2 regions of the Macrococcus equipercicus genome follow, and region 1 is predicted to be linked to the other one. Evidence: riboswitches for the same ligand, from Rfam matches in the RefSeq annotation. Region 1 holds a riboswitch; the other holds the start of a gene.

The links. A riboswitch is a leader RNA that binds a small molecule or an ion and turns the genes downstream of it on or off. The one in region 1 is predicted to bind S-adenosylmethionine.
Region 2: it holds a riboswitch for S-adenosylmethionine, as region 1 does, so the genes downstream of both, KFV11_RS10155 (M20 family metallopeptidase) here and KFV11_RS01060 (aminotransferase class I/II-fold pyridoxal phosphate-dependent enzyme) in region 1, are expected to answer to the same signal.

Annotation. Positions count from the first base shown of each region.
Region 1 is NZ_CP073809.1:197,962-213,584, forward strand. Features, by position in the region: gene KFV11_RS01015 (ABC transporter ATP-binding protein) at 1-569, shown strand, start outside; gene KFV11_RS01020 (glycoside hydrolase family 13 protein) at 667-2,331, shown strand; gene KFV11_RS01025 (VOC family protein) at 2,513-3,238, shown strand; gene KFV11_RS01030 (hypothetical protein) at 3,235-3,486, opposite strand; gene KFV11_RS01035 (lipid II:glycine glycyltransferase FemX) at 3,573-4,826, shown strand; gene proC (pyrroline-5-carboxylate reductase) at 4,834-5,613, shown strand; gene KFV11_RS01045 (hypothetical protein) at 5,610-5,900, opposite strand; gene KFV11_RS01050 (NAD(P)-dependent oxidoreductase) at 5,973-6,833, shown strand; gene KFV11_RS01055 (efflux RND transporter permease subunit) at 6,891-10,037, shown strand; SAM riboswitch class I at 10,091-10,190, shown strand; gene KFV11_RS01060 (aminotransferase class I/II-fold pyridoxal phosphate-dependent enzyme) at 10,252-11,409, shown strand; gene mspA (membrane stabilizing protein MspA) at 11,472-11,795, opposite strand; gene KFV11_RS01070 (MFS transporter) at 11,792-12,949, opposite strand; gene KFV11_RS01075 (SE1832 family protein) at 12,939-13,109, opposite strand; gene ybaK (Cys-tRNA(Pro) deacylase) at 13,188-13,664, shown strand; gene KFV11_RS01085 (metallophosphoesterase) at 13,661-14,737, shown strand; gene KFV11_RS01090 (DUF4064 domain-containing protein) at 14,747-15,151, opposite strand; gene KFV11_RS01095 (AEC family transporter) at 15,208-15,623, shown strand, end outside.
Region 2 is NZ_CP073809.1:1,894,824-1,910,446, reverse strand. Features, by position in the region: gene KFV11_RS10165 (response regulator transcription factor) at 1-63, shown strand, start outside; gene KFV11_RS10160 (sensor histidine kinase) at 60-1,712, shown strand; SAM riboswitch class I at 1,788-1,886, shown strand; gene KFV11_RS10155 (M20 family metallopeptidase) at 1,962-3,161, shown strand; gene ldmS (L-aspartate--L-methionine ligase LdmS) at 3,166-4,341, shown strand; gene coaW (type II pantothenate kinase) at 4,536-5,354, opposite strand; gene KFV11_RS10140 ((Fe-S)-binding protein) at 5,649-7,706, shown strand; gene KFV11_RS10135 (acetyl-CoA C-acetyltransferase) at 7,709-8,887, shown strand; gene KFV11_RS10130 (GNAT family N-acetyltransferase) at 8,884-9,693, shown strand; gene KFV11_RS10125 (acyl-CoA dehydrogenase) at 9,754-10,878, shown strand; gene rpoE (DNA-directed RNA polymerase subunit delta) at 10,965-11,495, shown strand; gene pyrG (CTP synthase) at 11,641-13,236, shown strand; gene KFV11_RS10110 (DUF2529 family protein) at 13,503-14,003, opposite strand; gene KFV11_RS10105 (response regulator) at 14,065-14,415, shown strand; gene fdaB (class IIb fructose-bisphosphate aldolase FdaB) at 14,504-15,361, shown strand; gene murA (UDP-N-acetylglucosamine 1-carboxyvinyltransferase) at 15,551-15,623, shown strand, end outside.

The sequences.
Region 1 (15,623 bases):
CAGAAGCACTGACGATGGCGACACGTATCGTTGTGCTGAAAGACGGCGATATTATGCAGGTAGGGACACCGAAAGAAGTCTATGATTTCCCGGATAATATTTTTGTCGCCGAGTTTATCGGTTCGCCGCCGATGAATATTTTCACCGGAAAGTTAACGGAAAAATCAATCCGTATCGGTAATTATGAGTTTGATATACCGGAAGCGATCATGCGCTCACTGAAGAATAAAGGCTACGCCGGCAAGGAAGTTAAGTTCGGCATCCGTCCGGAAGACATTCATGATGAGCCGGTCTTTATCCAGTCGTATGAAAATGCATCGTTCGAAACGAAAGTGACGGTCAGCGAGCTGCTCGGTTCAGAAGTCATGGTCTATTCCATGTTCGAAGGCCAGGAGTTTATTTCCAAGCTGGATGCACGTAATGACTTTAAAGCAGGCGATATTGTCCGCCTGGCGATGGATATGAATAAAGCGCATTTCTTCGATACAGAAACAGGAGAACGTATCCGTAACGCAGCAGAAGAAAGACGCCGTCAGGAAGGTGCACTTAACGAGACTGCAGCGCTATAATCACGGTGTAAGTGCATATTATTGTATTGAACTAAAAAAGCTGTTAACATGCGTCATGTTAACAGCTTTATTTATCTCTAACTGGAGGAACTGGAAAATGAAACGCATTTGGTGGAAAGAAGCGGTGTGTTATCAAGTATATCCGCGCAGCTTTCAAGATTCGAACGGTGACGGTATCGGTGATATCAACGGTCTGACAGAAAAACTTGATTACTTGAAGGAACTTGGGATTGACGTTATCTGGCTGAGTCCGGTCTATGATTCGCCGAACGATGATAACGGCTATGATATTCGTGACTATCAGAAGATTATGAGAGATTTTGGTTCAATGGAGGACTTTGACCGTCTGCTGCTTGAAGTACACGAGCGCGGTATGAAATTGATTATGGATCTTGTGGTGAATCATACAAGTGATGAGCATCCATGGTTTATCGAATCAAGGCATTCAAAGGAAGATCCTAAGCGGGACTGGTATATATGGAAAGACGGCAAGAACGGCCGTGAGCCGAATAACTGGGCCAGTATTTTTGAAGGGTCAGCATGGGAATACGATGCGACGACAAATCAGTACTATATGCATGTATTCAGTCGTAAACAGCCTGACTTGAACTGGGAAAACAGAGAGATGCGCCATGCGGTCTATAATATGATCAACTGGTGGCTGGAAAAAGGAATCGACGGTTTCAGAATTGATGCTATCAGTCATATTAAAAAGACGTTCTCTAAAGGGGATCTGCCGAATCCGGATGCACTGAACTATGTCGAATCATTTGAAGGTCATATGAACCAGCCCGGCATCCATGAGTTTCTGAAAGAAATGAAAGAAGCGACGTTTGATAACTATGATATTATGACCGTCGGTGAAGCGAATGGCGTGACGACAGAAGACGCTGATCTATGGGTCGGTGAAAAAAACGGCAAGTTTGATATGGTCTTTCAATTTGAGCATTTGAACTTATGGAATCATGATGTGGGTACCGGCTTTGATATTCTCGGCTATAAGCAGGTGCTGGCAGAATGGCAGAAAGGTCTGGAGAATGTAGGGTGGAATGCACTCTTCATTGAAAACCATGATCGTCCCCGTGTTCCTTCTACATGGGGAGATGACAAAGTATACTGGTACGAAAGTGCGACCAGTCATGCGGCCGTGTATTTCCTGCAGCAGGGAACACCGTTTATTTATCAAGGTCAGGAAATCGGAATGACAAATTATCCGTTCAAGGATATTTCTGAGTTCAACGATGTTCATGCGAAGAATATTTATAACAATGAACTCGTCAATGGTATGCCGAAAGCTAAGATTATCGAGATGCTGCAGCGTATCAGCCGTGATAACGCGCGCACACCGATGCAGTGGGATGACACAGAACATGCAGGGTTTACAACCGGCAGACCGTGGTTGAAAGTCAACCCGAATTACGTTGATATCAACGTCGAAAAACAATTGCATGATGACCAGTCGATTTACAGCTTCTATAAGAAAATGATTAAGTTCAAAAAAGAGAATTTAATCATGACGTATGGCATATTCGACCTTGTCTATGCGAATCACCCGGATGTGTTCGCTTATACGCGGACGTTAGGTGATGAGCAGGTGCTTGTCATCGGCAATCTTGCTGATATTGAAGTGAAACTCGATAGCAGTGAAGGATTTTATTTTGACCCTGAGAAGATCGTGCTGAATAATTACAAGCTTCAGGAATCAGCATCAGATGAAATTATTTTGAAACCTTACGAGGCACGTGTATATCATTTAGCATAAGCTGAAGCAGCATTTTGAGCTCTTTTATATAATATTTACAAAACCCTCACTGCGATATAAAGATGAGGATTGGTAATTATAATGGACGCCCTGGATTTCCGGGGTGTTTTTTTGATGGGAATTTGTCTGTTTCTTTTGTTTTAAGGGAAAATTACTTACAATGGAAGATGAGGTGAAGGATATGCTATTAAAATGGGACCACATCATTCATTATATAAAGAATCTTGAGGATTTTGAGTTTCCGGATGAACTGCTCTTGCTGCAGCCGGGCGGCAGACATGAAGCATTAGGGACATATAATCAACTCAGCTACTTTGACTTAAGCTATGTTGAATTCATCGATGTCTTTGACGAGTCATTAGTGAAGCAGGCGGCTGTTGATAGCAAGGAGCGGTTAAGTTTTGCGGCAACTCTTGAGCGTACGCATTATAAGGAAGGGTTTAAGCGACTCTGTTTTCGTACCGATGATATTAATGCGCTAAAAGATCACTTTGTGTCATGCGGACGTGAAGTGATCGGGCCGAACAAGATGACGCGGACTAAGCCGGATGGGCAGGTCATCAGCTGGCAGCTGCTCTATATCGATGATAACAGCGTCCGTGAGCTGCCGTTTTTCATTCAGTGGGATGAATCAGATGAAGACAGAGAACAAGCGCTCATGTCTTTGTTCCAGCCGTTGACTGTCAAAGAGATAGCGCTTGTTTCAAAAGACAAGGAACGAACGATTACGGAATGGCAGGATTTATTCGGGGCGACTTATGACGGACATGCGTTAACGCTGCCCGGCAGCCCGGCATTCACCATTACAGCAGGTGACTTTGACGGCATACGCTCTATCACGATAGCGTCAGCGGACGCAGACGTAAATGAAGTAACTGTTCACGGGGCGACTTATTTATTCACTTAATAGACGTAGTGATATACACGCATAACTAATAGCGACGCATGGTATAATGCAATGAGAAGGGCAATCAAAATAAATATCATGTTCATTTTCGAAGGCTTCACAATGAGAAAGAGAATCGAAATGATAAGCGTCAGACCGACTGCCACTACGCTGATATCGAGATGATAAATAGCCTGGCGCGTCTGAAAGAGAAAAATGAGCACTATGTTAACAACCATAAGTACTGCCAGCAAAATATTTTTGAACATCATATACCTCTCTTACATGTATTTTGTCATCATTATAACAAAAATAGCCAGACGATTATAGTTGAACGATTGAAAGGAAGATTCACATGACAGTAAAGAGACTTCATATTTCCAATGACATACACGATCAGTTCGTGAAACAGCATCCAAATGGAGATCTGCTGCAGCTTTCTAAATGGGCGGAATCCAAGCGGCTGACAGGCTGGTACGCAAAACGCATCGCAGTCGGCCGTGATAACGAAGTGGCAGGCGTCGGCCAGCTGCTCTTCAAACGTGTGCCGAGACTGCCGTTTACGCTCTGCTACATATCCCGCGGCTTTGTCTGTGATTATAATGACAAAGAAGTGGTAGCAGCATTGACAAAGTTTGCGGTTGAAGTGGCACGTGCTGAACGCGCTTATGCGATTAAGATTGATCCGGACATCGAAGTGGAGAATGCGGGGAATCTTGTCGATTATATGGAATCACTCGGCTACCGCCATAAAGGGTTCGAAGACGGGCTCAGCAAAAGCTACATTCAGCCGCGGATGACGATGATTACAGACATCGACCAGGATGACGAGGCACTCATTCAAAGTTTCGAGAAGAACAACCGCTCACGAGTGAAACTGAGCCAGAAAAAAGGAACAGAAGCGTATATCGCCGGCCGCGACGACTTAAAGACGTTCGCCGCTCTGATGAAAGAGACCGGTGAGCGGGATGGTTTTCTGACGCGTGACGTCTCGTACTTCGAAAATATTTATGATGCGCTGAATCCAGACGGCGATGCAGAGCTGTTTCTCGTCAAACTCATACCGGCCGCTGTCATCCCTAAACTGCAGGAAGAGTATGATGCGCTTGAAAGTAAAAAGCAGAAGCTTGAACAGAAGAAGGATCAGAAGAAAGCACAGAATCAGCTGAAAGATATCGCGCTGCAGCAGACGAAGCTGCAAAAACAGCTCGCTGAACTTGAACAGCTGAATGAAACAAATCCTGAAGGAAAAGTATTGTCGGGTGCGCTGCTGACATTCTCAGGGCATAAATCTTATTATTTATATGGCGCTTCAAGCAATGAATATCGGGATTATCTGCCGAATCACAACATGCAGATCAGTATGATGCGCTATGCCCGTGAACGCGGAGCTAAAAGCTATGATTTCGGTGGGACAGACAACAATCCACCGCAAGGTTCAGAGCATTTCGGGCTCTGGCAGTTCAAGAAGATGTGGGGCACGCGTCTGAGTGAGAAAATCGGGGAATTTGACTATGTACTTAATCAGCCGGTCTATCGATTAATAGAACAAGTGAAGCCGCGGGTGACGAAGATGAAGCTGAAATTCACTAAAGGACGTAAAAAGTAGGGATCATATGAGGATAGCGATAATTGGCGGCGGCAAAATGGTAACACAGATGGTAAAGGGCTGGAAAAATAGCGGGCTGGAACTCAGCGCATTTGGTCTATGGCTCAGAAATAAAGAGAAGCAGCAGCATTTTGTCGAAAAACACGGTGTAACAAGTATTGAAACACTTGAAGAACTTAAAGATTACGATGGTATCATGCTTGGCATTGTACCTGAAGCTTTTGTTGAAATCGCAGGACAGCTGCACCATTATTTAGTAGAGGATCATCTCATTATGTCCATTGCGGGCGGTGTGTCGATACAGGATATCGATGATATGTTTGACCATCATCAGAAAATTGTCCGGATGATGCCTAACACACCTGTTGCAGTGAACGCCGGCGTAATTGCCATGAGTCATAATGACTATGTCAGCAGAGAAGAAATCCAAGAATTAACTGAAATCATGCAGCGGCTGGGTACAGTGAAGTGGATTGATGAATCGCTGATGCATATTATGCCTGCTATCGCGGCCTCATCACCGACATTTGTCTACATGATGATTGAAGCGATGGCCGACAATGCTGTCGCTGCTGGTCTGGGCCGGGAAACGGCTTATCAGCTGGCGAGCCAGATGGTCATTGGAGCAGGGAAGATGGTGCTGGAAAGCGGTAAGCATCCTGCAGTCCTGAAAGATCAAGTGACGTCTCCAGGCGGTTCGACCATTCAAGGAGTGAAAAAACTAGAAGAAAAAGGCTTCAGAGATGCTATCTCAAAAGCCATGGATGAAATAACGAAATATAATTAATGTCTGAATTCCAGATAGAAATAAGGGTTCACAAAACTGATATAAAGAATGAAAAATAAATTAAGCATACTGACGAGTATGAGCGTACTGGCCAGTACTTTGTAAGCCGTATTCTTTTCTTTGACGGGAAGTTTTGCAAAAAAATAAACAGTACCATTGATAACAGTGATGATACAGAATAAAAACCAGAAATACGTAGTAAAGAAGATAATTCCACTATTAATGAAGTAACTTGTGGTTAAGACGATATGCATAATGATAAAAAGCAGCATGAGTACCTTTTGCATATAACACCCTCCTATTGCTATTCATTTTAATGGAAAATCATGAGTTTTAAAATATAAATCTGGAGGTAGCACATGAATATTGGATTTATTGGTACAGGAGTCATGGGCCGCAGTATGGCGGGTCATTTGAAAGGACATTCGCTGTTTGTCTACAACCGCACGAAAGAAAAAGCTGAATCACTGCTGACAGAAGGAGCGGTGTGGTGTGACAGTCCACAAGAAGTGGCTGCAGCATGTGACATTATTTTTACGATGCTTGGTTATCCACATGATGTCGAAGCCATGTACTTAGGAGAAACAGGATTAATTCACCATGGCAGAGCAGGGCAGATCTTGATTGACTGCACGACGTCAAGTCCAGAACTTGCCGGTAAGATTGCTCGAGAAGCAGAAGACGCTGGTATCGCAGTTATAGATGCACCTGTCAGCGGCGGCGACGTCGGTGCTAAAAAAGGCACATTATCTGTGATGGTCGGGGGCGATGAGCAGGCGTTCCTTAAAGTGAAGAATATCATTGATATGTTCAGCAGCAGCGTGCAGTACTTCGGTCCGGCCGGCAGCGGTCAGCACACGAAGATGGCCAATCAGATTGCGATTGCGTCCGGCATGATCGGCGTGGCAGAAAGTCTCTATTATGCTGAGCAGGCAGGACTTGATATTGAGCGGGTTCTTGAAACAATTTCTAAAGGTGCAGCGGGCAGCTGGTCGCTGTCAAACCTCGCACCTCGGATGCTGAACGGTGATTATCAGCCGGGATTTTATACGCATCACTTCCTGAAAGATATGAAGATAGCGCTCGACGAGGCAGCAAAGCTGAATATCCAGCTGCCTGGCCTTGAACTTGCCTATCAGCTTTATGATGAGTTGACCCAAGAACAGAAACAGACGACAGGAACGCATATTATTTTCGAGAAATATAGAGGTAATAATTAGCAATATATAGTCATTTGGTCTATATTGTTAGTTGAGAATGAAAAATGGAGGAAGACAGTGATACAGAAAATTATAAATTTCTCGTTACATAATAAATTGGCGCTTTGGCTGATGACATTGATTCTTGCAGCGGCCGGAATTTATTCGGCAATGACGATGAAAATGGAAATGCTGCCTAGTATATCTTCACCGGTCATCACAGTAACGACGCCTTATCCAGGAGCGACGCCGGAAGCGGTGCTTGATAACGTGACGGACCCAATCGAGAAGAAAGTGGCGAGTATGTCAGGTGTCGACAAAGTATCCAGCCAGTCGCTGCAGAATGCTTCAGCCATTACCCTCCAGTATGATTTCGGTACTGATATGGATAAAGCGGAGAAAGATCTGCAGGAAGCTATAGGAAAAATAGATATGCCGGAAGAGGCGCAGAAGCCGACCATCGACCGTATCTCTATGTATACTTTCCCGATTATCAGTTATTCTTTCTCTTCAGACAGTAACAATATCAAGGAACTGACAAAAGTCATTAAAGATGACCTTGTCCCTCAAATTGAAGGAGTGGATGGTGTCAGCAGTGTCACTTTCTCAGGACAGGAAGTTCAGCAGATTGAGCTGCAGTTTGATGAAGCTGAACTTAAGAAAAAAGGATTGACTGAAGACACGGTGCTGCAGTTCATTAAAGGCGCAACAACTGATGCACCGCTCGGCCTTTACACATTCGGTAATGACTTGAAGTCTATCGTCGTTAACGGCCAGTTTACATCAGTCGATGCTTTGAAGTCACTGAAAATACCAATGACAGGTGCCTCTCAAGGTGCAGGACAAACAGCAGGCGCTCAAGCGCAGGCAAATCCGGCAGCTGGTGCGCAAAGCGCTAATCCTGCCGCAGCACAGATGAAGCTGCCGACAGTGGAATTAGGTGATATTGCAAAGATTAAAAATGTGGCAAGCCGCGATTCAATTTCTAAAACAAACGGTAAAGATTCATTGAGTATTCAAGTTGTTAAATCAGACAATGCTAATACTGTGAAACTTGCTAATGATGTGAAAGACATCGTTAATAAGTTCGGTAAAGAGAATAAAGATATTAATGCTCTGCTGATGATGGACCAGGCTAAACCGATTGAAGATTCTGTGAGAACAATGGTGGAAAAAGCACTGATTGGTGCCTTGTTCGCAGTTATCATGATCTTGATCTTCCTGCGTAATATACGTTCGACGTTTATCGCCGTTGTCTCTATTCCAATGTCTATTCTTATTGCACTGCTTATTTTAAAGCAGCTGAATGTCACATTGAATATTATGACGCTCGGCGCAATGACGGTTGCGATCGGCCGAGTCATTGATGACTCGATTGTTGTTATAGAAAATATTTTCCGCCGGATGTCACTGAAGAACGAACGCTTGAGCGGCTCAGCTCTTATCGCCGATGCGACGCGTGAGATGTTCATTCCGATCATGTCGTCCACACTTGTGACGATTGCCGTGTTCCTGCCGCTTGGACTTGTATCAGGTTCAATCGGGGAGTTATTCAGACCGTTCGCATTGACTGTTGTGTTCGCCTTACTCGCATCACTCTTAATTGCGATCACAATCGTACCGATGCTCGGCCATATTTTCTTCAGAAATGGCATTAAAGGCCATCATGATGAAAAGCCCGGTGCTATCGCCGGCTTCTACCGCCGCATTCTCGACTGGTCATTAAGACATAAATGGATTGTCGGCTTACTCAGCATATTATTACTGGTCGGTAGTTTAATGTTAATGCCTTTTGTCGGCACATCATTCATTTCAACAGGTGAAGATAAGCTGCTCGCGCTTACTTATAAGCCGCAGCCGGGAGAGACAGAAGATGAAGTTGTCAAGCATGCTGAGACAGTACAGCATTACTTATCGAACAAGAAATATGTTGAAAACGTCCAGTTCTCCGTCGGTGGTAAAAATCCATTCAGCCCGATTGCGTCAAACGACATGGCAATGATGGTTGAATATAACAAAAACACGCCGAACTGGGATGATGAAGCAGAAAAAGTACTGGATAAGCTCGCAACTTACAACTATCCAGGTTCTTGGAAAAATCAGGACTTCGCTACAGGCGGCGCTTCTAATAGTGTGTCTGTGTCGGTTGTCGGACCTTCCACCGATGCCATTCGTTCGACAGTCGACAAAGTAGAAAAAGCAATGAAAGACGAAAAAGCATTATCCAATGTGGATTCTTCGTTATCAGCAAGCTATGATGAATATACGCTGAAAGTTGACCACGACAAATTATCTGAACTCGGCCTGACAGCCGGTCAAGTAGCAATGACACTTAATCAGCGTTCACCTGATACAGTCGTCACTAAAGTAGGACAAGGCGGAAAATCAACTGAAGTTGTTCTGACGAAAGCGGAGCAGAACAACTGGACGAAACAAAAGCTTGAAGATACTAAAATCACTTCGCCGCTTGGCCGCGACGTGAAACTGAGCGACATTGTCAAGATTGAAGAAGGTAAATCATCAGATACAATCACTCGTGAAGATGGTGACGTCTCAGCTACTGTCGACAGCAAAATTAAAGCAGACGATGTCGGTAAAACGACAGCGGACGTGCAACAGGCAATCGACAAAATCGATACACCGAGCAACGTCTCTATCCATGTCGGCGGTACAAATCAAGATATCGGCGAAAGTTTCTCTCAGTTAGGTATTGCGATGCTTGCCGCTATCGGTATTGTTTATTTGATTCTTGTACTGACGTTTAAAGGTGGTCTGGCACCACTTGCTATTTTGTTCTCACTACCGTTTACGGTTATTGGTGTCATCATCGGTCTGCTTCTTGCCAAAGAAACATTGTCCGTTCCATCGATGATCGGGGTGCTCATGCTGATTGGTATAGTTGTCACCAACGCCATCGTATTGATTGACCGCGTCATTCATATGGAGAACAGTGGATTATCAACACGTGACGCACTGCTTGAAGCGGCGTCGACTCGTGTCAGACCGATCTTGATGACTGCGCTGGCAACAATCGGGGCGTTATCACCGCTGTTATTCGGCGGCGACGGCTCAGTGTTAATTTCAAAAGCGCTCGGCGTCACTGTTATCGGTGGTCTTGTATCATCTACACTGCTGACATTGATTGTCGTGCCGGTGGTCTATGAAATGCTTATGGCCATAAAAAACCGCAAAAAAAGAAAACAGACAATCACTGAAACACGCTAATTCATATTGACGCGTGTGTCATATCATATTATAGTGAAAGTCACCAATTGAATATCTTATCCAGAGAGATGGAGGGACTTGGCCCGAAGAAATCTCAGCAGCAGGCTTCGGCACTGTGCTAAATCCAGCAAGCAGATGCTTGATAGATAAGTGACCTATGTCATCGCTATTAAGCGGTGACATTTTTTTATATCATTATATAAGGGGAATCAGCATGACCTACACAAAAATTTTAAATGATATTCCAGACAGTTATTTCGGTAAGACCATGGGACGTAAACTTGAAATCGGCAGCAAGCCGCTGATTAATATGGCAGTCGGCATTCCGGATAAGCCGGCACCAGATGAAGTGATCAAAGCGATGAGCGCAGCAGTGCAGAACCCGGAGAACAATAAATACGGGGTGTTCAGGGGGAAAGATACATTCAAGGAAGCCATCCAGAAGTTCTATCATGATGTCTATCATGTGACACTCGATAAAGACGAGGAAATATGCATTTTATATGGGACGAAGAACGGGCTTGTGCATTTGCCGTTATGCGTCATAGAGCCGGGTGACGGTGTGCTGCTGCCGGACCCGGGCTATACGGATTATTTGGCGGGGGTCATACTGGCTCACGGTGAGCATTATACACTGCCGCTCTATGAAGAAAAAAGCTATTTACCCGACTTTAATGATGTGCCGGCTGATCAGCTTAGCAGGACGAAGCTCATCTACTTGAACTATCCGAGCAATCCGACAGGCGCTGTAGCGACGCGTGAGTTTTTTGATGAGACGGTCAATCGTTTTAAACAGACAGAGACGAAGATTGTCCACGACTTCGCTTACGCGGCATTCGGTTTTGATGCGAAAAACCCGAGTATCCTGCAGTCTCCCGGGGCTAAAGACATCGCCGTAGAAATTTATTCATTGTCTAAAGGCTTCAATATGTCAGGCTTCCGCGTCGGGTTTGCGGTCGGCAACAAAGAGATGATTGCTGCACTGAATAAATTCCAGGATCATACACAAGTCGGCATGTGGGGGGCGCTGCAGGATGCAAGTACTGCTGCCCTGAAGCTCGGCGAGTCGTTTACAGAAGTGCAGAACAATTTGTTCCGCAGGCGCCGTGACCGTGTGACCGCTCTTCTTGATCAACATCACATTCCATACAGTCCGCTTGCGGGAGGTATTTTCCTCTGGCTGAAGACACCTCGGGGTTATGATGGTGAGTCATTCGTCGACTACTTGCTGAAGGAACAGTCCATGCTTGTCACACCGGGCATACCTTTTGGAGAGCGCGGCCGAAATTTCGTCCGTGTCTCGCTGGCGGTTGATGACAGCATTCTTGAGACGTTCCTTGAAAGGTTGATCGAAGAGAAATCATTGTACTGATACATAATAAAAACACCCCAAACGTTAGATTTTAGGTCCAACTTTGGGGTGCAGTTTTTAGCTTAAACGCTGTAGTTGAAAAATGATACACCGATGATCAGTACAGTCAGCATTAGTGTAAAGATATGGAGTATAAGCACGCCTTTTTGGTCATTAATGCGATGTTTAAAAGCAGTGATCTCTATGTTGATGACAAGTGCCAGCACTAACAGAAAGACCCACCATGATGTCGCTGTAATACCGACCAGCAGGCTGAAAGAAAATAACAGCAGGCCGATGCTGAGTATGATTCTTAAGATTCGGGTGAGTCGAATGCTGTACTGATAAATGCTCAAATAGGAGACGAGCAAATAAATGAGCAGGTAAAGCGTAAGTAAGAATATCATGCCAACTGTCCTTTCGAGAAATAAATATAAATGAGAATAAGGGATAACATACTTGTGACAGCGCCGATATAAAAAGGCAGACTTAAATCAAATGTCAGTAGTCCGGTGAAGGCGAGCGGACCGATAATTCTGCCTAAGCTGTCCAGTGAGTAGCTGATTCCTGTCAATTTGCCCATATGCTGCGCCGTTGTTGTCTTTGTAATAGTTGACGTCAGCAGTGTGCGCACCATAGCATTTCCTGCCATCAGCAGCACGAGGCACAGGCCGGCATAAGCCAGATTCATCGTGAACGGCAGCATGATGAAAGCAACAGCAGTGATGATCTGCCCGGCAATCATCACCTGACGTTCTGCACCGTGTTTAACTTTTCTTAAATAGCCGCCCTGCAGAATGGCGCTGACGAAACCACCGACCATAAAGAGCAGCCCCATCTCAGTCGGGGTGATATTAATACGGTTAATCTCAAGCAGCTGGAATGAACTCTCCATCCCGCTCATCGTCATCATGACAATGAATGTACATAATAACAATAACCCGACCGGCTGCCTGAAAATCTGCCAGTTGATGCGCTTGTCTTCTGGACCGGAACGCTCATGATGCGTCTCCGGAAGTTTGATCAGCACTAAAATAAAGATCAGCATCAATATGACAGCCGTGATGAAGTAGGGCAGCTGGTAGGAAATGCCGGCCAGCAGTCCGCCGACAGCAGGACCAAAGATAAAGCCGAGGCCGATCATCATGCCGAGCAGCCCCATATAGCGGTTACGTTCCTCGGCCGTCGTTAAGTCAGCGACAATACTTGTTGTCGTTGAGAAGCAGGCGCCGGAAAAAAGTCCGCCGATAATTCGTGACACGTACAGCATCGGCAGATTGCCGATGAACAGACCGAATGTGAGAAAGCTCACTGTAAAGCCGATCAGGCCGATCAGCAGCACTTTCTTACGGCCGTTATTATCAGAGAACTGACCCCAGAACGGTGCTGCGATAAATGAGGCGATGGAATAGCTTGCAAGCAGCAGGCCCATATGAAAGGCACTTAAGTTCATATGAGCAATCAGCGCGGGAATAACGGGAATGACGACACTGAAGCCGAAATAAATAAAAAACTGGATGCCCATCAGCAGGCCGAAAACCTGCTTAATATTACTGTTCATTCAACTGTTCTCGTACACTGCGGATTTCTTCTTCCAGTTCATGCAGACGCTCTTCCAGCTTGTCAGCGTGATTGCCTGTTGATTGGACCTTCTCTATGTCGCCCTGTAATCTAACATATTCCTGTTTTAGTTCTGTCAGTTGATAATTTAAATCAGCCATTTTGTACACTCCTTTATTTTTAAAATGTAAGTCCATTATAAGCTATAATGGAAGTAACTTGAAAGCGGGGAACTGATAATGACGAAGAAAATCAAAACAAATGCACTGCGTCAGCTGGATCAGCAGCACATGGATTATACTATTTTTACTTACGACGTAGAAGACGGTCAGATCGATGGCATAAGCGTAGCGTCGAAAATCAATCAGCCGGCTGCAGCGGTTTATAAAACACTTGTCACTCATATGGGTCAGGAGTTATTTGTCTTTGTCATACCTGTCGCAGCTGAACTTGACATGAAGAAAGCGGCGAGAGCAGCAGGCGTGAAGAAGCTGGAACTGCTGCCGGTCAAAGAGCTGCTCAGTAAAACAGGCTATGTAAGAGGCGGCTGTTCACCGGTGGGCATGAAGAAGCGGCTGCCGACCATTGTTGATGCGTCAGCTGCTGAGCAGAAGACAATTATCGTCAGCGCCGGACAGCTCGGTGTCCAGGTGAGGCTCAGCCTCAGTGCGCTGCTCACAGTTACTAACGGCCGGACAGCGGATGTGCTGCGATGAAGCTGAAAGATAAATACATGCAGCTTGCCATTAGAGGGCGTCGGACGATTGTCATCTCAGATATCCACGGTGAGAAAGCGCTGTTTCAGCAGCTGCTTGACCAGGTCGGCTTTTCAGCTGACGATATTTTGATTATCGGCGGCGATATTATAGATAAAGGACAGGATTCCATCGGCACGATGCACTATGTGTTTGAACTGCTCAAGCAGCCGAATGTGCATATGATTGAAGGCAACTGCGACCGGATTCTAGAGGAGCTGTATGAAGACTGGCTGTATGATTATATGGCTTACCGGCGTACATTTGTCCATGACTATCTGGAGAAAGTCGGCAGAACACCTGCGGATTATCCATCACAGCAGCAGCTTGCTGATGACATACTCGCTCACTACGGACACTACCGCGAACAGCTGGCTGCACTGCCGACTGCGATTGAAACGGAGGACTTTCTGTTTGTTCATGCGGGGGTTGACGATGACTATCTTGAGACAGACCGCGAGCGGGCGCTCAGCATGCCGAACTTTTATAAGCGTCATCATCAGCTGGATAAATATATCGTTGTCGGTCATTATCCTGCCTGTAACTATGTGGAAGGCGGATTGTTCAGCCATGCAGTGAAAATTAACGACACCCGTAAAGTTATCGCCATTGACGGCGGCAATCAGGTGAAGCCGTCCGGTCAGCTCAATGCACTGATCATTGAAGCGGATGGTTCGCTTAAGTCTGAATTTGTTGATGCGCACCCGGAAGCTTTAGTTATTCAGTCCTTTGAAGTGAGTTATCAGACGCCGCACACATTCACCTATCCGGAATTTGATATAATGGTTGAGGAGATAGACCCTTACTTCACGCTGGCTGTCCACAGCCAGTCGGGTACTGAGTTCATGGTCAAGACTGAATATATTCAGGGAGATCGTGGTCACTACCGGTTGAAAGATGATTATACGGATTTATTTCTGGATGTAGAAGTCGGGAAACGGGTCAAAGTAGTCGATGACACATGTCTTGGTTATATACTGATCAAAAAGGGCAGTCTTGTCGGCTGGGTGCCTGAAGAAGTACTTGCTCATTAAGAAAACACACTACTCGTAGTGTGTTTTATATTTTTCGTGCTGGATGTAATGACGGTGACGGATGACAAGCATAGTCCCGGCAGTGATCAGCAGCACGGGGAAGATTAACGTGAATAACAGCATGAGACCGGCGACGATGAACATGACAGCACTCACTACCGGATAGCGCTTCAAGTATAGAATGCCGAGCAGATTGAGTGCCCATGGGAACAGCATCATCACGATGAGCGGCAGCAGCACGCCTTTCAGTGAAGCGGTACTCGCAGTGACAGAGCCGCCTTGATGAGCAAGAAAGTTCTGGATGACAGTACTTGCTGCACTGAAGTAAAGGACGATGATTGAGAGGACGAGAACAGTCATGATTACGAGTGCTGCGACTGCGAGACGTTTCGGAATTTTAATGAAGTCGTTCATAAAGCACCTCTAGGTTTTATGTTTATTTTATCACAGTAATAAAAGGAGAGGTTTAAATGACACAAAGTTTCATCATGATTATTGCGATGATTCTGCTGGGCTATTTGATGAAGCGGCTCGGTTATTTCACAGAACAGGACGGCGGGGTTATTGCACGTATCATCTTTAATATGACGCTGCCGTCACTTGTCATCGTGACATTGAGCAAAGTAGAAATCGTGCCGTCGTTAATGCTGCTGCCGGTCGTGATGATCAGCTATGCGGTAATCGCAAAGTTTCTGGCTATTGTGCTGTTTCTTAAATACAACAATCATGTCAGAGGGTCAGTCGGCATGATGGCCTCTGCCTTGAACATCGGGTTATTTGCCTATCCGCTCGTTGAACGGATGTTCGGCGCACACGGTCTGCTTTATTTCGGCATGTTCGACATCGGCGGTTCCATTGTCATGTTCGGTATCACTTATTTCGTCGG
Region 2 (15,623 bases), 440 kb from region 1:
CCGAAGCGGCTGCTGACCATCCGCAGTGTCGGCTATATTTTAAAAGTAGGCATTGAAGAATGAGCATCGGACGGAAATTCACATGGCGTTTCATCAATTATTTCCTATTATTATATGTATTGATCAATATCGCTGTCATCGCGCTCTTCATTTATTTGACCATCCGCTGGGACGGCACGCTGCTCACCGGTGACCTCACGACTGAGTCGACGTCAACGATGCAGTCACTGATCAACACGAAGGGCGGCATCTCCATCAAGCAGCCGCTCCGGGATGCACTGAAGAAGAATGACAGCATGCTGCTTATTAGAGATGAGAACGGCAGGACACTAAAAGTCTTCAACCAGAACAATGAACAGCTGCACGGGCTGTACTGGTATTATATTCAAGATATAACGACATGGTCGCTGACACCTGACCGCCAGGCGGTTTTAATCAGCCGGAAGCCGATCGTCAAGGCGGCGGAGCTGTTTGACTTAAGGCAGGACGACAAGCTGAAGCGCTATATGAATCAGCATGAGCTCGGTTTATTCATGCAGAGTTCACGAGCGGCGGAGCTGAAGAAGATCCATGGTGATTTCTCGACGAAGCTTATTGAGAAGGCGTGGTTCCAGGATTTAAACGGGGATAACTTCAATGACTACAATATCCGGGAGACGATGCGCGACGGCCGCTACTACTTGTTCGTCCAGAAAAATCCGAGCGTGCTCGACAAGCAGATCATCTTTGACGAGAACGGCGTGTTCAAAGATCAGGCCTTTATGTCGGACATAAAGAATTTCCTGCTGTGGTACCTCGGCTTTTCCGTCCTCGTATTCGGTATCATACTGACGCTTGCGCTGATTCTCGGCTACCGGCTGACACGGCCGCTCGTCCATTTTATCGACTGGGTGAAGCAGCTGCAGAGCGGGACTTATGTAGTGCCGGAGAACGACAAAGTATATCGGCGTGGCCGTCTGCGCCGAAAGTACCGCATGTATACGTCTGTCGATGAATCGATTAAAGAGCTGACGACGAAACTCCGGATGGATGAAGCGTATCAGAAGCGGATCGGCAAGCTGCGTGAGGAATGGATCGCAGGAATCAGTCATGACTTGAAGACGCCGCTCAGCTCGATTTACGGCTACAGCAAACTGCTGACAAGCGACATCGAGATCACGGGCGAGGAACGGCAGCGATTTGCCGAGATCATTGAAGATAAAGCGCTCTACATCGATACGTTGATCAAAGACTTGAACATGACTTACGAGCTGAAAAGCGATGTGCTGGAATTCAATAAGGAAGCAACGCCTATCGTGCCTTATATCAATCAGTTTGTCGATAACTACAATCAGCCGAACTTGCGCTATGTCAATCAGACGGATGTAGTCGTGTTGATTGACCGCGAACGGATGAAGCGGGTGCTGCTCAACATTATATCGAATGCCTTCGTACATAACGATAATGTTGACGTCTGGCTCAACACGACAGTAGTGGACGATGCGCTGGTCATCACGATTGCGGACAACGGCAGCGGCATCAACAAAGAAGAACTGCCTTATATATTCAACCATTATTATCGAGGGACGAATACGACCGCTGACACTAACGGCTCCGGCCTCGGTCTCGCGGTTGCGCAGCAGATTGTCCGCAGCCATAACGGCCGGATAGAAGTCGAGAGTTCGGTCGCAGGGACGCAGTTCAGAATTTATCTGCCGCTTAATGAGACATGAAATAAATGAATTTTCAGTCAATAATAGGTTGACGTTTCCAGCAAACAATTGTATAGTGTTCAATAACAATTCAATCACTTATCAAGACGGATCGAGGGAACGGCCCAATGACGTCCAGCAACCTACCTTACGGCAAGGTGCTAATTCCTACCAGCAGCAGCTGGAAGATAAGAAGAAGAGGCATTCCTTATCTGACAGGGATGCCTCTTTTGTTTTCTTGAATGAGTGGAACAGGAAGGAAATGAAACCATGACAACTAATTCAACGGCAGCAATCGCCTATACAGAAAGCATCACCCGCTATATCGCAGCACATGAAGACGACATTATTAAAATCAGCCATGCCATCCATGCACGGCCGGAGCTCGGCAACGAAGAGTACTTCGCGCAGGAGCAGCTGTCAGAGCTGCTGGAAAGAAACGGATTTGACGTTGTCCGTGACATCGCAGGCCATCCGACCGGCTTCATCGCGACTTATAAAGCGGCGCAGCAAGGGCCGGTCATCGCGTTTTTAGCGGAATATGATGCGCTGCCTGACCTTGGACACGCATGCGGCCATAACATTATCGGCACGAGCAGTGTCCTTGCCGCTTTGGCACTGAAGACCGTGATCGATGACATCGGCGGCGTCATCAAAGTATTCGGCACACCGGCAGAAGAAGGCGGCGTGAACGGCAGCGCGAAAGCGACTTATGTCAAAGCCGGCCTGTTTGATGACTGTGACGTCGCGCTCATGGTCCATCCGGGACATGAATCATACCGCACAGTGCCGACGCTTGCCGTCGATGTATTTGAAGTCGAGTTTTTCGGCAGAAGTGCCCATGCCTCAGAGAATGCCTTCAACGGCGTCAACGCGCTCGACATGATGATCAGCTTTTTCAATGGTGTCGGACAATTGCGACAACATATTAAACCAAAAGACAAAGTTCATGGTATTATATTAAATGGTGGCGCAAGTGCCAATATTGTACCGGATTATACGAAAGCAAGATTTTATACGCGCGCGCTCAGCCGTCGTGATTTAAACGGGCTGACAGAGAAAGTGGAACGCATCGCAGCAGGTGCCGCGGAGATGGCCGGTGGTCAGTACAGACTGAATCATATTCAAAACGGTGTCGATGAATTTATAGTGAATGACCGTCTGGACGATCTGTTTGAACGGCATGCTGCGCTTCACGGCGAAGTGATTCAGCACGATGACTTTGGCTTTGGGTCTACGGACACGGGAAATGTGAGCCATGTCATTCCGACGATTCACCCGCACCTTAAGATCGGTCCGTCCACATTGATCGGGCATACGTATGAATTTGAGCAGGCCGCAGCAAGTGCTGAAGGCGACCGCGCGCTGCTGCAGGGTGCCCGTATAATGGCGACAATGGCAGTTGAGCTAATCACACAACCAGCTGTCCTTGACGAAATCAAGGAGCTGCATCAACATCTGAAGGGGTAAATTAATGAACAATTTCGCTGCGAAACTACCGCTGACACTACACAAACTATATGGTGATCATGTAGTTTTTACGTCCCGCCCGTCGTTCGGCAAAAATCCATGGCTGACGACTGAAGGACATCAATCCAATATGCTGACAGCCCGTGAACTGCTGATCGCTGATATGCCGGTCATTGTCCACGAAGCAGCAGTCGGCGACAAATCACGCGCCTTATTTGAAGCAGCCGGTATCGCTATGCCGGAGAACTTCCGCAGTTATACGGATGAAGCTTCTTATAATGCGCGGCTCAGAGAAGCAGAGAACAACGGAGAAAAGATTTTCTTTCAATATACCCATGAAGCAGAATATGTGAATTCTGAGACGTCATATGTAGACCGTGCGACGTTCATCGCACTGAACAACAAGATGCGTCTAGCGGAATGGACGAAAGGTAAATTTCTGCCGCACCGTGAAGTAGTGAATGTCAAAGTGCTGGCCGACAAACTTCGTGACTGGGAATTCCCGTATGTACTGAAGCCGGCGGACGACCACCCGACAGCAGGCGGTTACGGCGTGATGATCTGTTATAATGATAAGGATTTGAAAAAAGCATTGCAGCGCATCGGGGAAGCAGAAGGCGCGAGTGATTTCATCATCGAAGATTTCATTCAGACGACTGCCAACTACTGCGTGCAGTATGCTTACAGTGATGAACTGGGGATGAAGTACTTAGGTGCCTCAATCCAGAATACAGATGAATATGGGAAATATAAAGGCAACACGACGGCAGAGCATGTGCCGGAGCACGTCATTAAAGCCGGGCAGGAAATTATGCAGAACGGCGTTGACGCAGGTTACCGCGGCATCGCAGGATTCGATCTGCTGCTGGATGACAAGGACCATGTTTATGCAATCGACTTGAATTTCCGTCAGAACGGCTCAACGTCATTGCTGCTGATTAATGATTTACTGGCAGGAGAACACAAGAAATTCCTCGGCTATTATTCCAATATCGAGAACAGTAAGTTCTATGACCGCATTATGCAGGAAGTAAAATCCGGTCAGCTGTTCCCGCTCGCTTATTATGACGGCGATTTCTACAGCAAAGATCAGACGATATCGCGCTTCGTCGGCATATGGCACGGCACAAAAGAAGAAGTGGCAGCAAAAGATGCAGCATTGGCTGCTTTTAACTCATAATGGAAATCCCGCAGCTGACTTTAGTCAACTGCGGGATTTTTTTGGCTTGAAGTGAAAGACGGCAGCCGTTTGAAGGCCAAAATTCAGGAGAAGACTGTCAGACTAAGTGAAAAGTGGCCTTCAGGAGCGGTTTGAAGGCCAAAATTCAGGAGAAGATCGTCAGATTGAGTAATAAGCTGACGGCCGCACTATGATTAACGGGCAGCTGCTTCCATTAGACGCATCGTTCCGACGGCGCCTGAGAATTCACCATTTTCGATGAAATAAGGTTTAAAGCCGCGGAGAACAGTGTAGTCCATGACGACTTCGCGCAGCAGGGCGTTGCCTAAAAATGAGGAGCCGATATAGACGACATGCTCTGTCTTGAATTCACGGGCTGCATGAATAGAAATTGTTGTCACTGTTTCACCGACGACACCCATGACTGCTGCCAGCTTGTCATCAGCTGTGAATGTCATGTCATGCATATTGTGGAGCACATTACCGAAGTTCGCGGCTGTCAAATCACCCGGAATCGGCGTCTTATCCCCTTTATAAATATGTTTGACTTTCAAGTCGATCTTCTCACGGTCGCCTGCTGCCGCACGTGACGTCACTTCACTGAAGTCAGTGATGCCGGTCAATAAATAACTTAAACCTTGGATCATGCCGCCGCCTGCACCAGTACCGCCTGCACGCAGCTGATTCTCACCGTCGACAAAGTGAATGGATGTGCCGGTGCCGACGTTGGCAAATATATAGTCAGCAAGCGCGATGTCATGCTGCTCAAGAAAACTCTGGATGCCTCTGAACGTCGCGTCAAACTCAATCGACTGAAACGCCTGCTGCGGAATGAGTGACTGCAGATAAGTCGCCTTGCCGCCGGTCAGTGCAACGTCAGCATCCGGCAGTGCTGCAAGCCATGCTGCAACTTCTGTAATCTCAGTAGAAGGCTGCTTTTTGAACGTGAGCTGCCCCTGGTCCTCAACCGCAATTTTAATTAATGTGCCACCTGCATCAATACCAATTTTCATGTCATTACCTCGTTCTGTTGTGATAGCTCTATTCTAGCCTCTCATATCCCGCTGTACAATAAAAAAAGGAACGGGTGCAGTCCCGTTCCTTTTCTGAGTTGCCTAGGTACATTCATTATAACAGTAAACAATAATGATTTAAATGCATTTTCAAGTTTTTTAAATAATTTTTATTATCATCTGCATTTATTTCGCGCGTCCTGCCGTAATAACCGTAAGAATTTTCAGATTATTGTTGACTGAACGTTCATTCATTATGTAGAATGAACGCAAAGGGGTCAAGGGGGTAGTAGGTTGATTTATTTGAACTGGCTGTTATTTCTAGCTGTGACAGGCTATGCGGTTTATTTGTTTATATATTTAGTGAGGACGCGCTATCAGTTCATCAAGCTCGGCAAAAAGCATGAGTTCAATGCCGCGCGTGATGAACGGATTCATAAAGTGCTCGTCAATGTGTTCGGCCAGAAGAAGCTGCTGAAAGATAAAAAGTCCGGGACGATTCATGTCATGTTTTTCTACGGCTTTCTGCTCGTGCAGTTCGGGGCGATTGATCTGATCATTAAAGGATTACTGCCCGGGAAACATCTGCCGTTCGGACCGGTGTATCCGCTGTTCACATTTTTCCAGGAGCTTGTGACGTTGATGATACTTGTCGCAGTAGTCTGGGCGTTCTATCGACGTTACATTGAACAGCTGGCACGCCTGAAACGAGGCTGGAAGGCAGGGCTTGTGCTGATCTTTATCGGCGGCCTGATGCTGTCGGTGCTGTTTGCAAACGCGATGCAGCTGCTCTGGCATGGTGAGAGCGGCGTGTGGTCGGAACCGATTGCGTCAGCGATTGCAGCTGTCTTCCGGTTCATTCAGCCGGCTGCTGCACCGCTGTTCTTTCTGTTCTGGTGGCTGCACTTATTATTCCTGCTGGCATTCCTTGTCTACGTGCCGCAGTCCAAACACGCCCATTTAATCGCGGGGCCGGCCAACGTCTATTTGAACCGCACGCGGCCGACCGGCAAGCTTGACACCGTCAACTTTGAAGAGGTGGATGAAGAAGCACCGGCGTTCGGTGTATCACAGATCGACCAGTTTACCGACAAGCAGCTGCTCGACTTATATGCCTGCGTCGAATGCGGCCGCTGCACGAATATGTGTCCGGCGTCCATCACCGGCAAAACTTTGTCGCCGATGCACATCATCACGAAGCTGCGCGACCATTTGACGCTGACCGGTGCCGCCGTCACGAGCAAGTCGCCGTGGGTGCCGGCACCGCTCTTCGCCGGGACGCTCGGCAATCAGCTCGCACTAAGCAGCAGTCCTGTAGAGCTGTATCATCCGGCGATGGTCGGTGACGTCATAACAGAAGATGAACTATGGGCGTGCACGACGTGCCGGAACTGTGAAGACCAGTGCCCGGTGATGAATGAACATGTCGATAAGATCATCGATATGCGCCGCTATCTCGTCATGACAGAAGGCCGCATGAAGCCCGACGCACAGCGTGCCATGCAGAATATTGAGCGGCAGGGCAACCCGTGGGGACTGAACAAGAAAGATAAGGAAAAGTGGCGTGACGATTATCCGGACATCACTATTCCGACGGTGAAAGAACTAGGGGACACGCCGTTTGAGTACTTGTTCTGGGTGTCGTCCATGGGCGCATTTGACAAACGGTCGCAGAAAATTGCCGCGAGCTTCTGTGAGCTGCTGAATAAAGCAGACGTCACATTTGCGATTCTCGGCAATAAAGAGCGGAATTCCGGTGACACGGTGCGCAGGCTCGGCAATGAGTTTCTGTTCCAGGAGCTTGCCGACAAGAACGTGAAAGACATCGAGAAGACCGGTACGAAGAAGTTGGTCACAATCGACCCGCACGCCTATCATACGTTTAAAAATGAATATCCGGACTTCGGACTCGACATTGAAGTGAAGCATCATACCGAGCTGCTGGCGGAACTTGTCGCAGCAGGGCGGCTGCAGCCGACCGAGACGCTTGACGAGACAATCACGTATCATGATTCATGTTATCTCGGCCGCTACAACGACATTTACAGCGCACCGCGCCAGCTGCTCAATGCACTCGGTGCAGATGTCGTCGAGATCAAGCGCAATCGTCAAGACGCCATGTGCTGCGGCGCGGGCGGCGGCATGATGTGGACGGAGGAAGAAGGGGAACGCGTCAACATCAACCGGACGGAGCAGGCGCTCACAACCGGTGCGACAATGATCGCCACAGCCTGTCCGTTCTGTCTGACGATGATTTCAGACGGGACAAAGGCGCTTGAAGTGAACGACCACGTCGCGACGAAAGATTTAGCAGAGTTATTGAATGATTCCATAAAAAAAGGGGTAGTGTAAAGATGACTGAGGTAGTAATAGTTGCTGGCAAGAGAACACCATTTGGTAAGCTCGGTGGAAGCCTGAAAACGAAGACCGCGGGAGAACTCGGTGGCATCGCCATCAAAGGGGCTTTAGACAGTATCAGTCTTGAACCTGACAAAGTGGATGCGGTCATTATGGGCAACGTGCTGCAGGCCGGCCAGGGCCAGCTGCCGTCACGCCAGGCGCAGCATCATGCCGGTATTCCATTTCATGTGCATACGGAGACGATCAACAAAGTATGTGCATCAGGTATGCGCGCGGTGTCTCACGCGATGGACCAGCTGAAGCTCGGCCATTACGAGGCCGTTGTTGCAGGCGGCATGGAGTCGATGTCAAACGCCGTCTTTTATTCAAAGGATATGCGCTCCGGCAAGATGATGGGGAACGTTGAATTTATTGACGGCCTCATCTACGACGGCTTGACATGCAGCTTTACAGGCGGTCATATGGGTGTCTACGGCGACAAGACGGCAGCGAAGTTCAACTTGTCACGCGCAGCTCAGGACCAGTTCAGCTTTGATTCTCATCAGAAGGCCGTGGCGGCGACTGATGCCGGACTGTTCGATGATGAGATCACTCCGGTTGAAGTGAAAGGACGTAAAGAGACCGTTATCGTCGATAAGGACGAAGCGCCGCGCCGTGATACGACGGTCGACAAGCTCGCGGCACTGAAGCCTGCGTTCGTCAGAGAAGGCGGCACGGTGACTGCCGGGAACGCACCGGGCATTAACGACGGTGCCTGCGCACTGATCTTAATGACGAAAGAACGCGCAGCAGCTGAAGGGCTGGACGTCCTTGCGACGCTCATCGCCCACAGTGAAATCGGTGTTGCGCCGGAGCGCTTCCCTGAAACGCCGGGACTCGTCATCAATAAGCTCCTTGAAGAACAGCAGCTCACGGCAGATGATATCACGCTCTTTGAGATGAACGAAGCATTCAGCGCGGTCGCACTTGCCAGTCAGCACATTGCACAACTACCATCAGAAAAAATAAATCAAAATGGCGGGGCAGTAGCTCTCGGCCACCCGATCGGTGCGAGCGGTGCCCGTATTATTCTGACGTTGATTCACAGCTTAAAACGTGCAGGCGGAGGAAAAGGAATCGCAGCGATATGCAGTGGCGGTGGTCAGGGGGATGCTGTTCTCCTGGAGGTATAACAGTGGAATATAAAGGATCGCAGATTGATATCGTACAATACAATGAGAGATACCGCGAACAGCTGGAAGCATTTGAACTGGAAGAGCGTCAGCTCATCTATTCATCACTACCGAAAGAAGTGCTGGACGAAGGGCTGATGGACCCGAACAGACGTCCGTGCATCGTGCTTAATAAAGAAGGACAGGTCGTCGGCTTCTTCGTGCTGCATCAGTTTTATCAGCATGAAGGGTATGATACACCGATTAATGCAGTGTATGTCAGAAGTCTGTCCATCGATGCGAAGCTTCAAGGGTCAGGCTACGGCACGGAGATTATGATGAACATCCCTTCATTCGTGCAGACGGTGTTCCTGGATTTTGAAGACTTGTATTTAGTTGTCGACGCTGAGAATCAGGCAGCGTGGAACTTATACGAGCGTGCAGGATTCCTGCATCTCGCGACGAATCCTGAAGGACCGCTCGGTAAAGAGCGGCTGTATTATCTCGACCTTGAAGGGAAGTATGTCTCTAAACTGCGCTTAGTGCAGCAGCACGGTGACATCGCGCTTGAAAAAGACGGCACAGCAGTAGGTCGCATCAAGCTTGATGTTCAAGGGGACACTGCTTATATCATAACGTTTGAAGCGGATGACGCCGCGGTAAGGGAAAGCGCCCTCCGTCAGCTCTCGACATTCGTGCGCAAAAATGAACCGGATGTCCTCAAGCTCGTCGTCAAGACAGCTGAGCCGGATGAGTACTTGAATGCTAATTTTGTTCATATGGACCAGCAGGAGCCGGACGTACTGACAAAATTAATCCAATATTAAAATGATGCAGCTGGATCCATGAATGGTTCAGCTGTTTTCATGCACAAAGGGGTAAGGGGAATGGATTTTAATTTGACTGATGAGCAGCAGATGCTCAGAAAAATGGTGCGGGAATTTGCGCTTGAGCAGATTGCACCGAGCGTAAAAGAGCGTGACAAAGAAGCGCGGTTTGACCGCGCGCTGTTTACAGCGATGGGTGAGCTCGGACTGACGGGAATCGTCATTCCTGAAACATATGGGGGCGCCGGAATGGATTACTTGAGCTATTCCATCTGTCTCGAGGAGCTGTCGAGAGTCGACCCTTCAATCGGTGTCACACTGTCTGTACATGTCTCGCTCGGCTGCGTGCCGATCTACCGCTTCGGCTCAGAATTCTTGAAGACGCGGTATTTGCCGAAGCTGACAAGCGGGGACTATCTTGCAGCTTATGCACTCAGTGAGCCTGACGCCGGCAGCGATGTCCAGGCGATGAAACTGACGGCACGTGCTGTCGACTCGGGTTACATACTGAACGGCACGAAGACTTGGATCACATCCGGCGGTCATGCAGATATTTACATCGTATTCGCTCGGACGGACGATGGCATGACGTGCTTTGTCGTTGATAAAGAGCTGCCGGGATTTACGGTCGGCAAGAAGGAAGACAAGCTCGGGCTTCGGTCATCGGCGACGACAGAAATCATTTTTGATGACGTCTTTGTTAGTGATGACCACGTGCTCGGGGAAGCGGGCGAGGGCTTCAAAGTGGCGATGGCAGCTCTGGACGGCGGCCGTATGGGCATTGCCTCGCAGGCAGTCGGTATTGCTCAAAGCGCGCTTGACCATGCGCTCGACTATGCCAACACGCGCAGCACGTTCGGCAAAAAGATCATTCTGCATCAAGGTATCGGCTTTATGCTTTCGGATATGGCAGCAGAAATACAAGCTGCACGATTAGTGACGCGGCAGGCCGCCTGGTATTTGTCTGAGGGCCGGCCGAGCACGATGATGAGCAGCATGGCGAAACTGCTGGCAGGGGACATAGCGATGAAAGCGGCGGTTGATGCGGTGCAAATATTCGGCGGCAACGGCTATACGACGGATTATCCGGTGGAGCGCATTATGCGTGACGCGAAGATTACGCAGATTTACGAAGGGACGCAGCAGATTCAGCGGCTCGTCATTTCAAGACAGCTCATGCACTAGCAGAATTTACTGGAAAAACAGTCGGGTTCTTGATATGATGAACTGTGAATAACAATCGACTGAACGAGCTGAAAGGACGAACATTAATGAAAATCAGTGAATATACAAAAGAAATGATGAACGAAAATTCATTCATTGACCTTGCCTACCTTTATTTAAGCGAACAAGGCAAAGATACCGGCCTGTACGATATGATAGATGAATTCAAGAAAATCGGCGGTTACAACGACGAAGAAATCGAAACGCGTGTACTGCAGTTCTACACAGACTTAAATACAGACGGCCGTTTCCTGTCAACCGGCGAAAACTTATGGGGGCTCCGCGACTGGTACTCTGTCGATGATATCGAAGAGAAAATCGCGCCGACTGTTCAGAAGTTTGATGTTCTTGATGAGGACGAAGATGATGCGAACATCGTTCTTCTCGGAGAAGAAGAAGTAGAAGACGACCTGGATCTTGTGGTCCAGGGCGGCGCTGACGAGGAGAACCTTGAAGACCCTGAAGATGAAGAAGTGGAAGACGAGATCGATACAGCAGGTCTTGTTGTAGAAGATGAAGAGTTCGACGAGGATGAAGACGAAGAAGACTATGAAGACTACGAGGAAGAAGAGGAATAAGTTTCTTCTCTATGTTGACATTTGATTGAAAAGTGATTATTATTTTACTTGGGCTCCTTTAATTAGGACAAATGTATAAACCGATACGCTCCCTTTGCGATATGCAAAAGGAGCGTTTTTTATTTTTTTATTCAGGAGGAACGTAATGACTAAATTTATATTTGTGACTGGCGGCGTTGTTTCGTCGTTAGGTAAAGGGATTACTGCAGCGAGCTTAGGGCGATTATTGAAAGACCGTGGGCTGAACGTCACCATCCAGAAATTTGACCCGTATTTGAACGTTGACCCGGGTACGATGAGCCCGTATCAGCACGGCGAAGTGTTCGTCACTGATGACGGCGCGGAGACAGACCTTGACCTTGGGCACTATGAGCGTTTCATCGATATTAACTTGAATCAGTATTCCAACGTGACAGCGGGTAAAGTTTATTCCCACGTGCTGAAGAAAGAGCGCCGCGGCGACTATTTAGGCGGTACAGTGCAGGTCATCCCGCACATTACGAATGAAATCAAATCACGTCTGCTGCTTGCCGGTGAGAGCACGAAGGCAGACGTCGTCATCACTGAAATCGGCGGGACGACAGGTGATATTGAATCACTGCCATTTTTAGAGTCCATCCGTCAGATTAAAAGCGACCTCGGCCGCGAAAATGTGATGTACATTCACTGCACGCTGCTGCCGTATATCAAGGCAGCGGGAGAAATGAAGACGAAACCGACGCAGCATAGTGTGAAAGAACTGCGCGGCCTCGGTATCCAGCCGGACATGATCGTCGTCCGTACAGAATACGAAATGACGCAGGACTTACGCGATAAAATTGCCTTGTTCTGTGACATCGACAAAAAGTCAGTCATTGAATGCCGTGACGCTGACACATTGTATCAAGTGCCGCTTGCACTCAAAGAACAGAAAATGGATGATATCGTCATCAACCGCCTTGGTCTTGAAGCTGCAGAAGAAGCAGAACTGACTGAATGGACAAAATTACTTGAGACTGTACGTAACTTAAACGGTAAAACGCGCATCGCGTTAGTCGGTAAATATGTCGCGCTGCAGGATGCTTACTTGTCAGTAGCGGAAGCATTGAAGCACGCAGGTTATGAGTTCGGCAAAGAAGTAGAGATCAAATGGATCAATTCAGAGCATTTAGATGTCACGAACTTCAAAGATGAACTGAAAGACGTCGACGGTATTTTAATTCCAGGAGGCTTTGGTGAGCGCGGTATCGAAGGGAAGATTTTAGCGACGCAGTATGCGCGTGAAAACAACATTCCGTTCCTCGGCATCTGCTTAGGCATGCAGCTCGCGACTGTTGAGTTCGCACGTAATGTCGTCGGCCTTGAAGGCGCGCATTCAGCAGAGCTTGATCCGAACACGCCGTACCCGGTCATCGCGCTGCTGCCTGACCAGAAAGATGTCGTTGATCTCGGCGGCACGCTGCGTCTTGGCTTATACCCATGTCAGCTTGTTGAAGGCACAAAAGCCCATGAAGCTTATGGTGAAGCTTTAGTAGAAGAACGCCACCGTCACCGTTATGAGTTCAACAATGAATTCCGTCAGCATCTGGAAGCTAAAGGACTGGTGTTCTCTGGCACATCTCCTGACGGCCGACTCGTTGAAATCGTCGAAATTCCGGACCATAAATGGTTTGTCGCATGTCAGTTCCACCCGGAATTCCTATCACGTCCGACAAGACCACAGAAATTATTCAGAGGATTTATCGAAGCAACGCTTAACTAATAATAAAAGCCGCTCATCATGAGCGGCTTTTATGTATGAATGAAGCTTGGAGAAGTGGGAAGTGGCCTTCAAACGGCTCCTGAAGGCCACTTTCCCCCGAGTTCGGTGGTCATCACCTGAATTTTGGCCTTCAAACGGCTCCTGAAGGCCACTTCTCCCCGAGTTCGGCGGTCAACACCTGAATTTTGGCCTTCAAACGGCTCCTGAAGGCCACTTCTCCTCGAGTTCGGCGGTCAACACCTGAATTTTGGCCTTCAAACGATCAATCAGTCTGTCTCTTCTTCCAGCAGTTCTTTCATTCCGGCATAGATAGCGTAGTAGATGTAGTTCATCGCCATTAAGTGGGGCTTGATAATACGGCTGAAGTCTTCCATCGGCACGAGCGCACGCGGCGTTGACAGATCGATGAAGTTCATGCTGTTGATGCGTTCGTCTTTATTGCAGACGAGCACATAATCGATGTCGAACTCGTCAAGGTCTTTAATGTATTCGATAACGGCGTCGTCATATGTATCTGCCATTAAGAGCACGCGGTCAGTACGGTCAAGCACGGACTCCGTGATCATTTTCTCAGCGCCGAACAGGCTTTCTTCGCTTTCAACGATGAAATCTTCGAAGTATCTCAAGTCACCGAAGCCTTTGACAAAAATTCTGCCTTCACCGACGACCGCCTGGGCGAGGAGACGCGAGGCGATGTCAATCTCTGTTTCCTGGGCGTCGATTTTTTTGAATATACCGTTCAGCTGCGTATTGAATATCTTTAACATTTTAATCCTTCTTTCTCTCCATTTATAGTACAATTCTATTATAAAAAGGGGACTGAAGACAATGGTACGCATTTTAGTGATTGATGATGAAGATAATATCAGGCTGCTGCTAAAAGAAATATTCGCGCTCTACGGCTTGACGATGGATGAAGCAGAAAACGGCAGAGTCGGCCTGGACAAGCTTGCCGCTGCCCATTATGACCTTGTCTTCATGGACAAACGCATGCCGGTCATGAGCGGATTTGAAACACTTGAACGGCTGCGGGAAGTGAGCGATGTGCCCGTCTATCTCATCTCTGCCTATCAGACGAGTGAAGAGATGGAGGCGTTTATAAGCCTTGGTATAGAAGGGATTTTAATGAAGCCGTTTTCAATTGAAGAAGTGGCGGAAATTGCTTTGAAATATCGCTGAAACAGGTTCTAATGTTATGCAAATACGCGAATTGTCTGATATACTAATGACATAAAATTGTGCAGCAGCACACAAGGAGGATTTTTTCATGCCATTAGTTTCTATGAAAGAAATGTTAATCCAGGCTAAAGAAGGCGGTTATGCGGTAGGTCAGTATAACATCAACAATTTAGAGTTCACGCAGGCAATTCTTGGCGCTTCTCAAGAAGAGAACGCACCCGTAATTCTTGGCGTGTCTGAAGGCGCTGGAAAATACATGGGCGGATTCTACACTGTAGTGAAAATGGTTGAAGGTTTAATGAAAGACATGAACATCACTGTTCCTGTAGCGATTCACTTAGACCACGGTTCAAGTTTCGAGAAATGTAAAGAAGCGATCGATGCCGGCTTCACATCTGTCATGATCGATGCTTCTCACCATTCATTTGAAGAGAACGTTGAAATCACTAAAAAAGTAGTAGAATATGCACATTCTAAAGGAGTTTCTGTAGAAGCTGAATTAGGTCGTGTCGGCGGTCAGGAAGATGACGTCGTATCTGACGGTGTTGTCTATGCAGATGCTCGCGAATGTCAGGAACTTGTCGAAAAAACAGGTATCGACTGCTTAGCACCAGCTCTTGGTTCAGTACACGGTCCTTACAAAGGTGAACCAAACCTTGGATTCAAAGAAATGGAAGAAATCGGCGCTGCGACTGGTCTGCCATTAGTATTGCACGGTGGTACGGGTATCCCGACTAAAGACATCACACGCTCTATCTCTTTAGGAACAGCTAAAATCAATGTCAACACTGAAAACCAGATCGCATCTGCTAAAGCAGTGCGTGATACATTGAATAATGATGCTGACGTATACGATCCACGTAAATATCTTGGACCTGCACGTGAAGCTATCAAAGCGACTGTTCAAGGTAAAATCCGCGAGTTCGGTACATCTGGCAAAGCGTAATTTACTGGGTGTCAACACAAACACATCAGCTCCGCTGATGTGTTTTTTTTCTTGACTCGTCGTGTAAAACTGAATTATATTTAAGGTCGCGCATTCTATGTTTTGCAATCATTCAACGACTTAGTTTACAATACAATAAATAATGAACGATGATAAGATTTTTAATGGAGATAGAAAAGGAGTACTGACATGTCACAAGAAGTAATCAAGATTAGAGGTGGAAATCCTCTGCGCGGAAAGGTGCAGATCAGCGGCGCTAAAA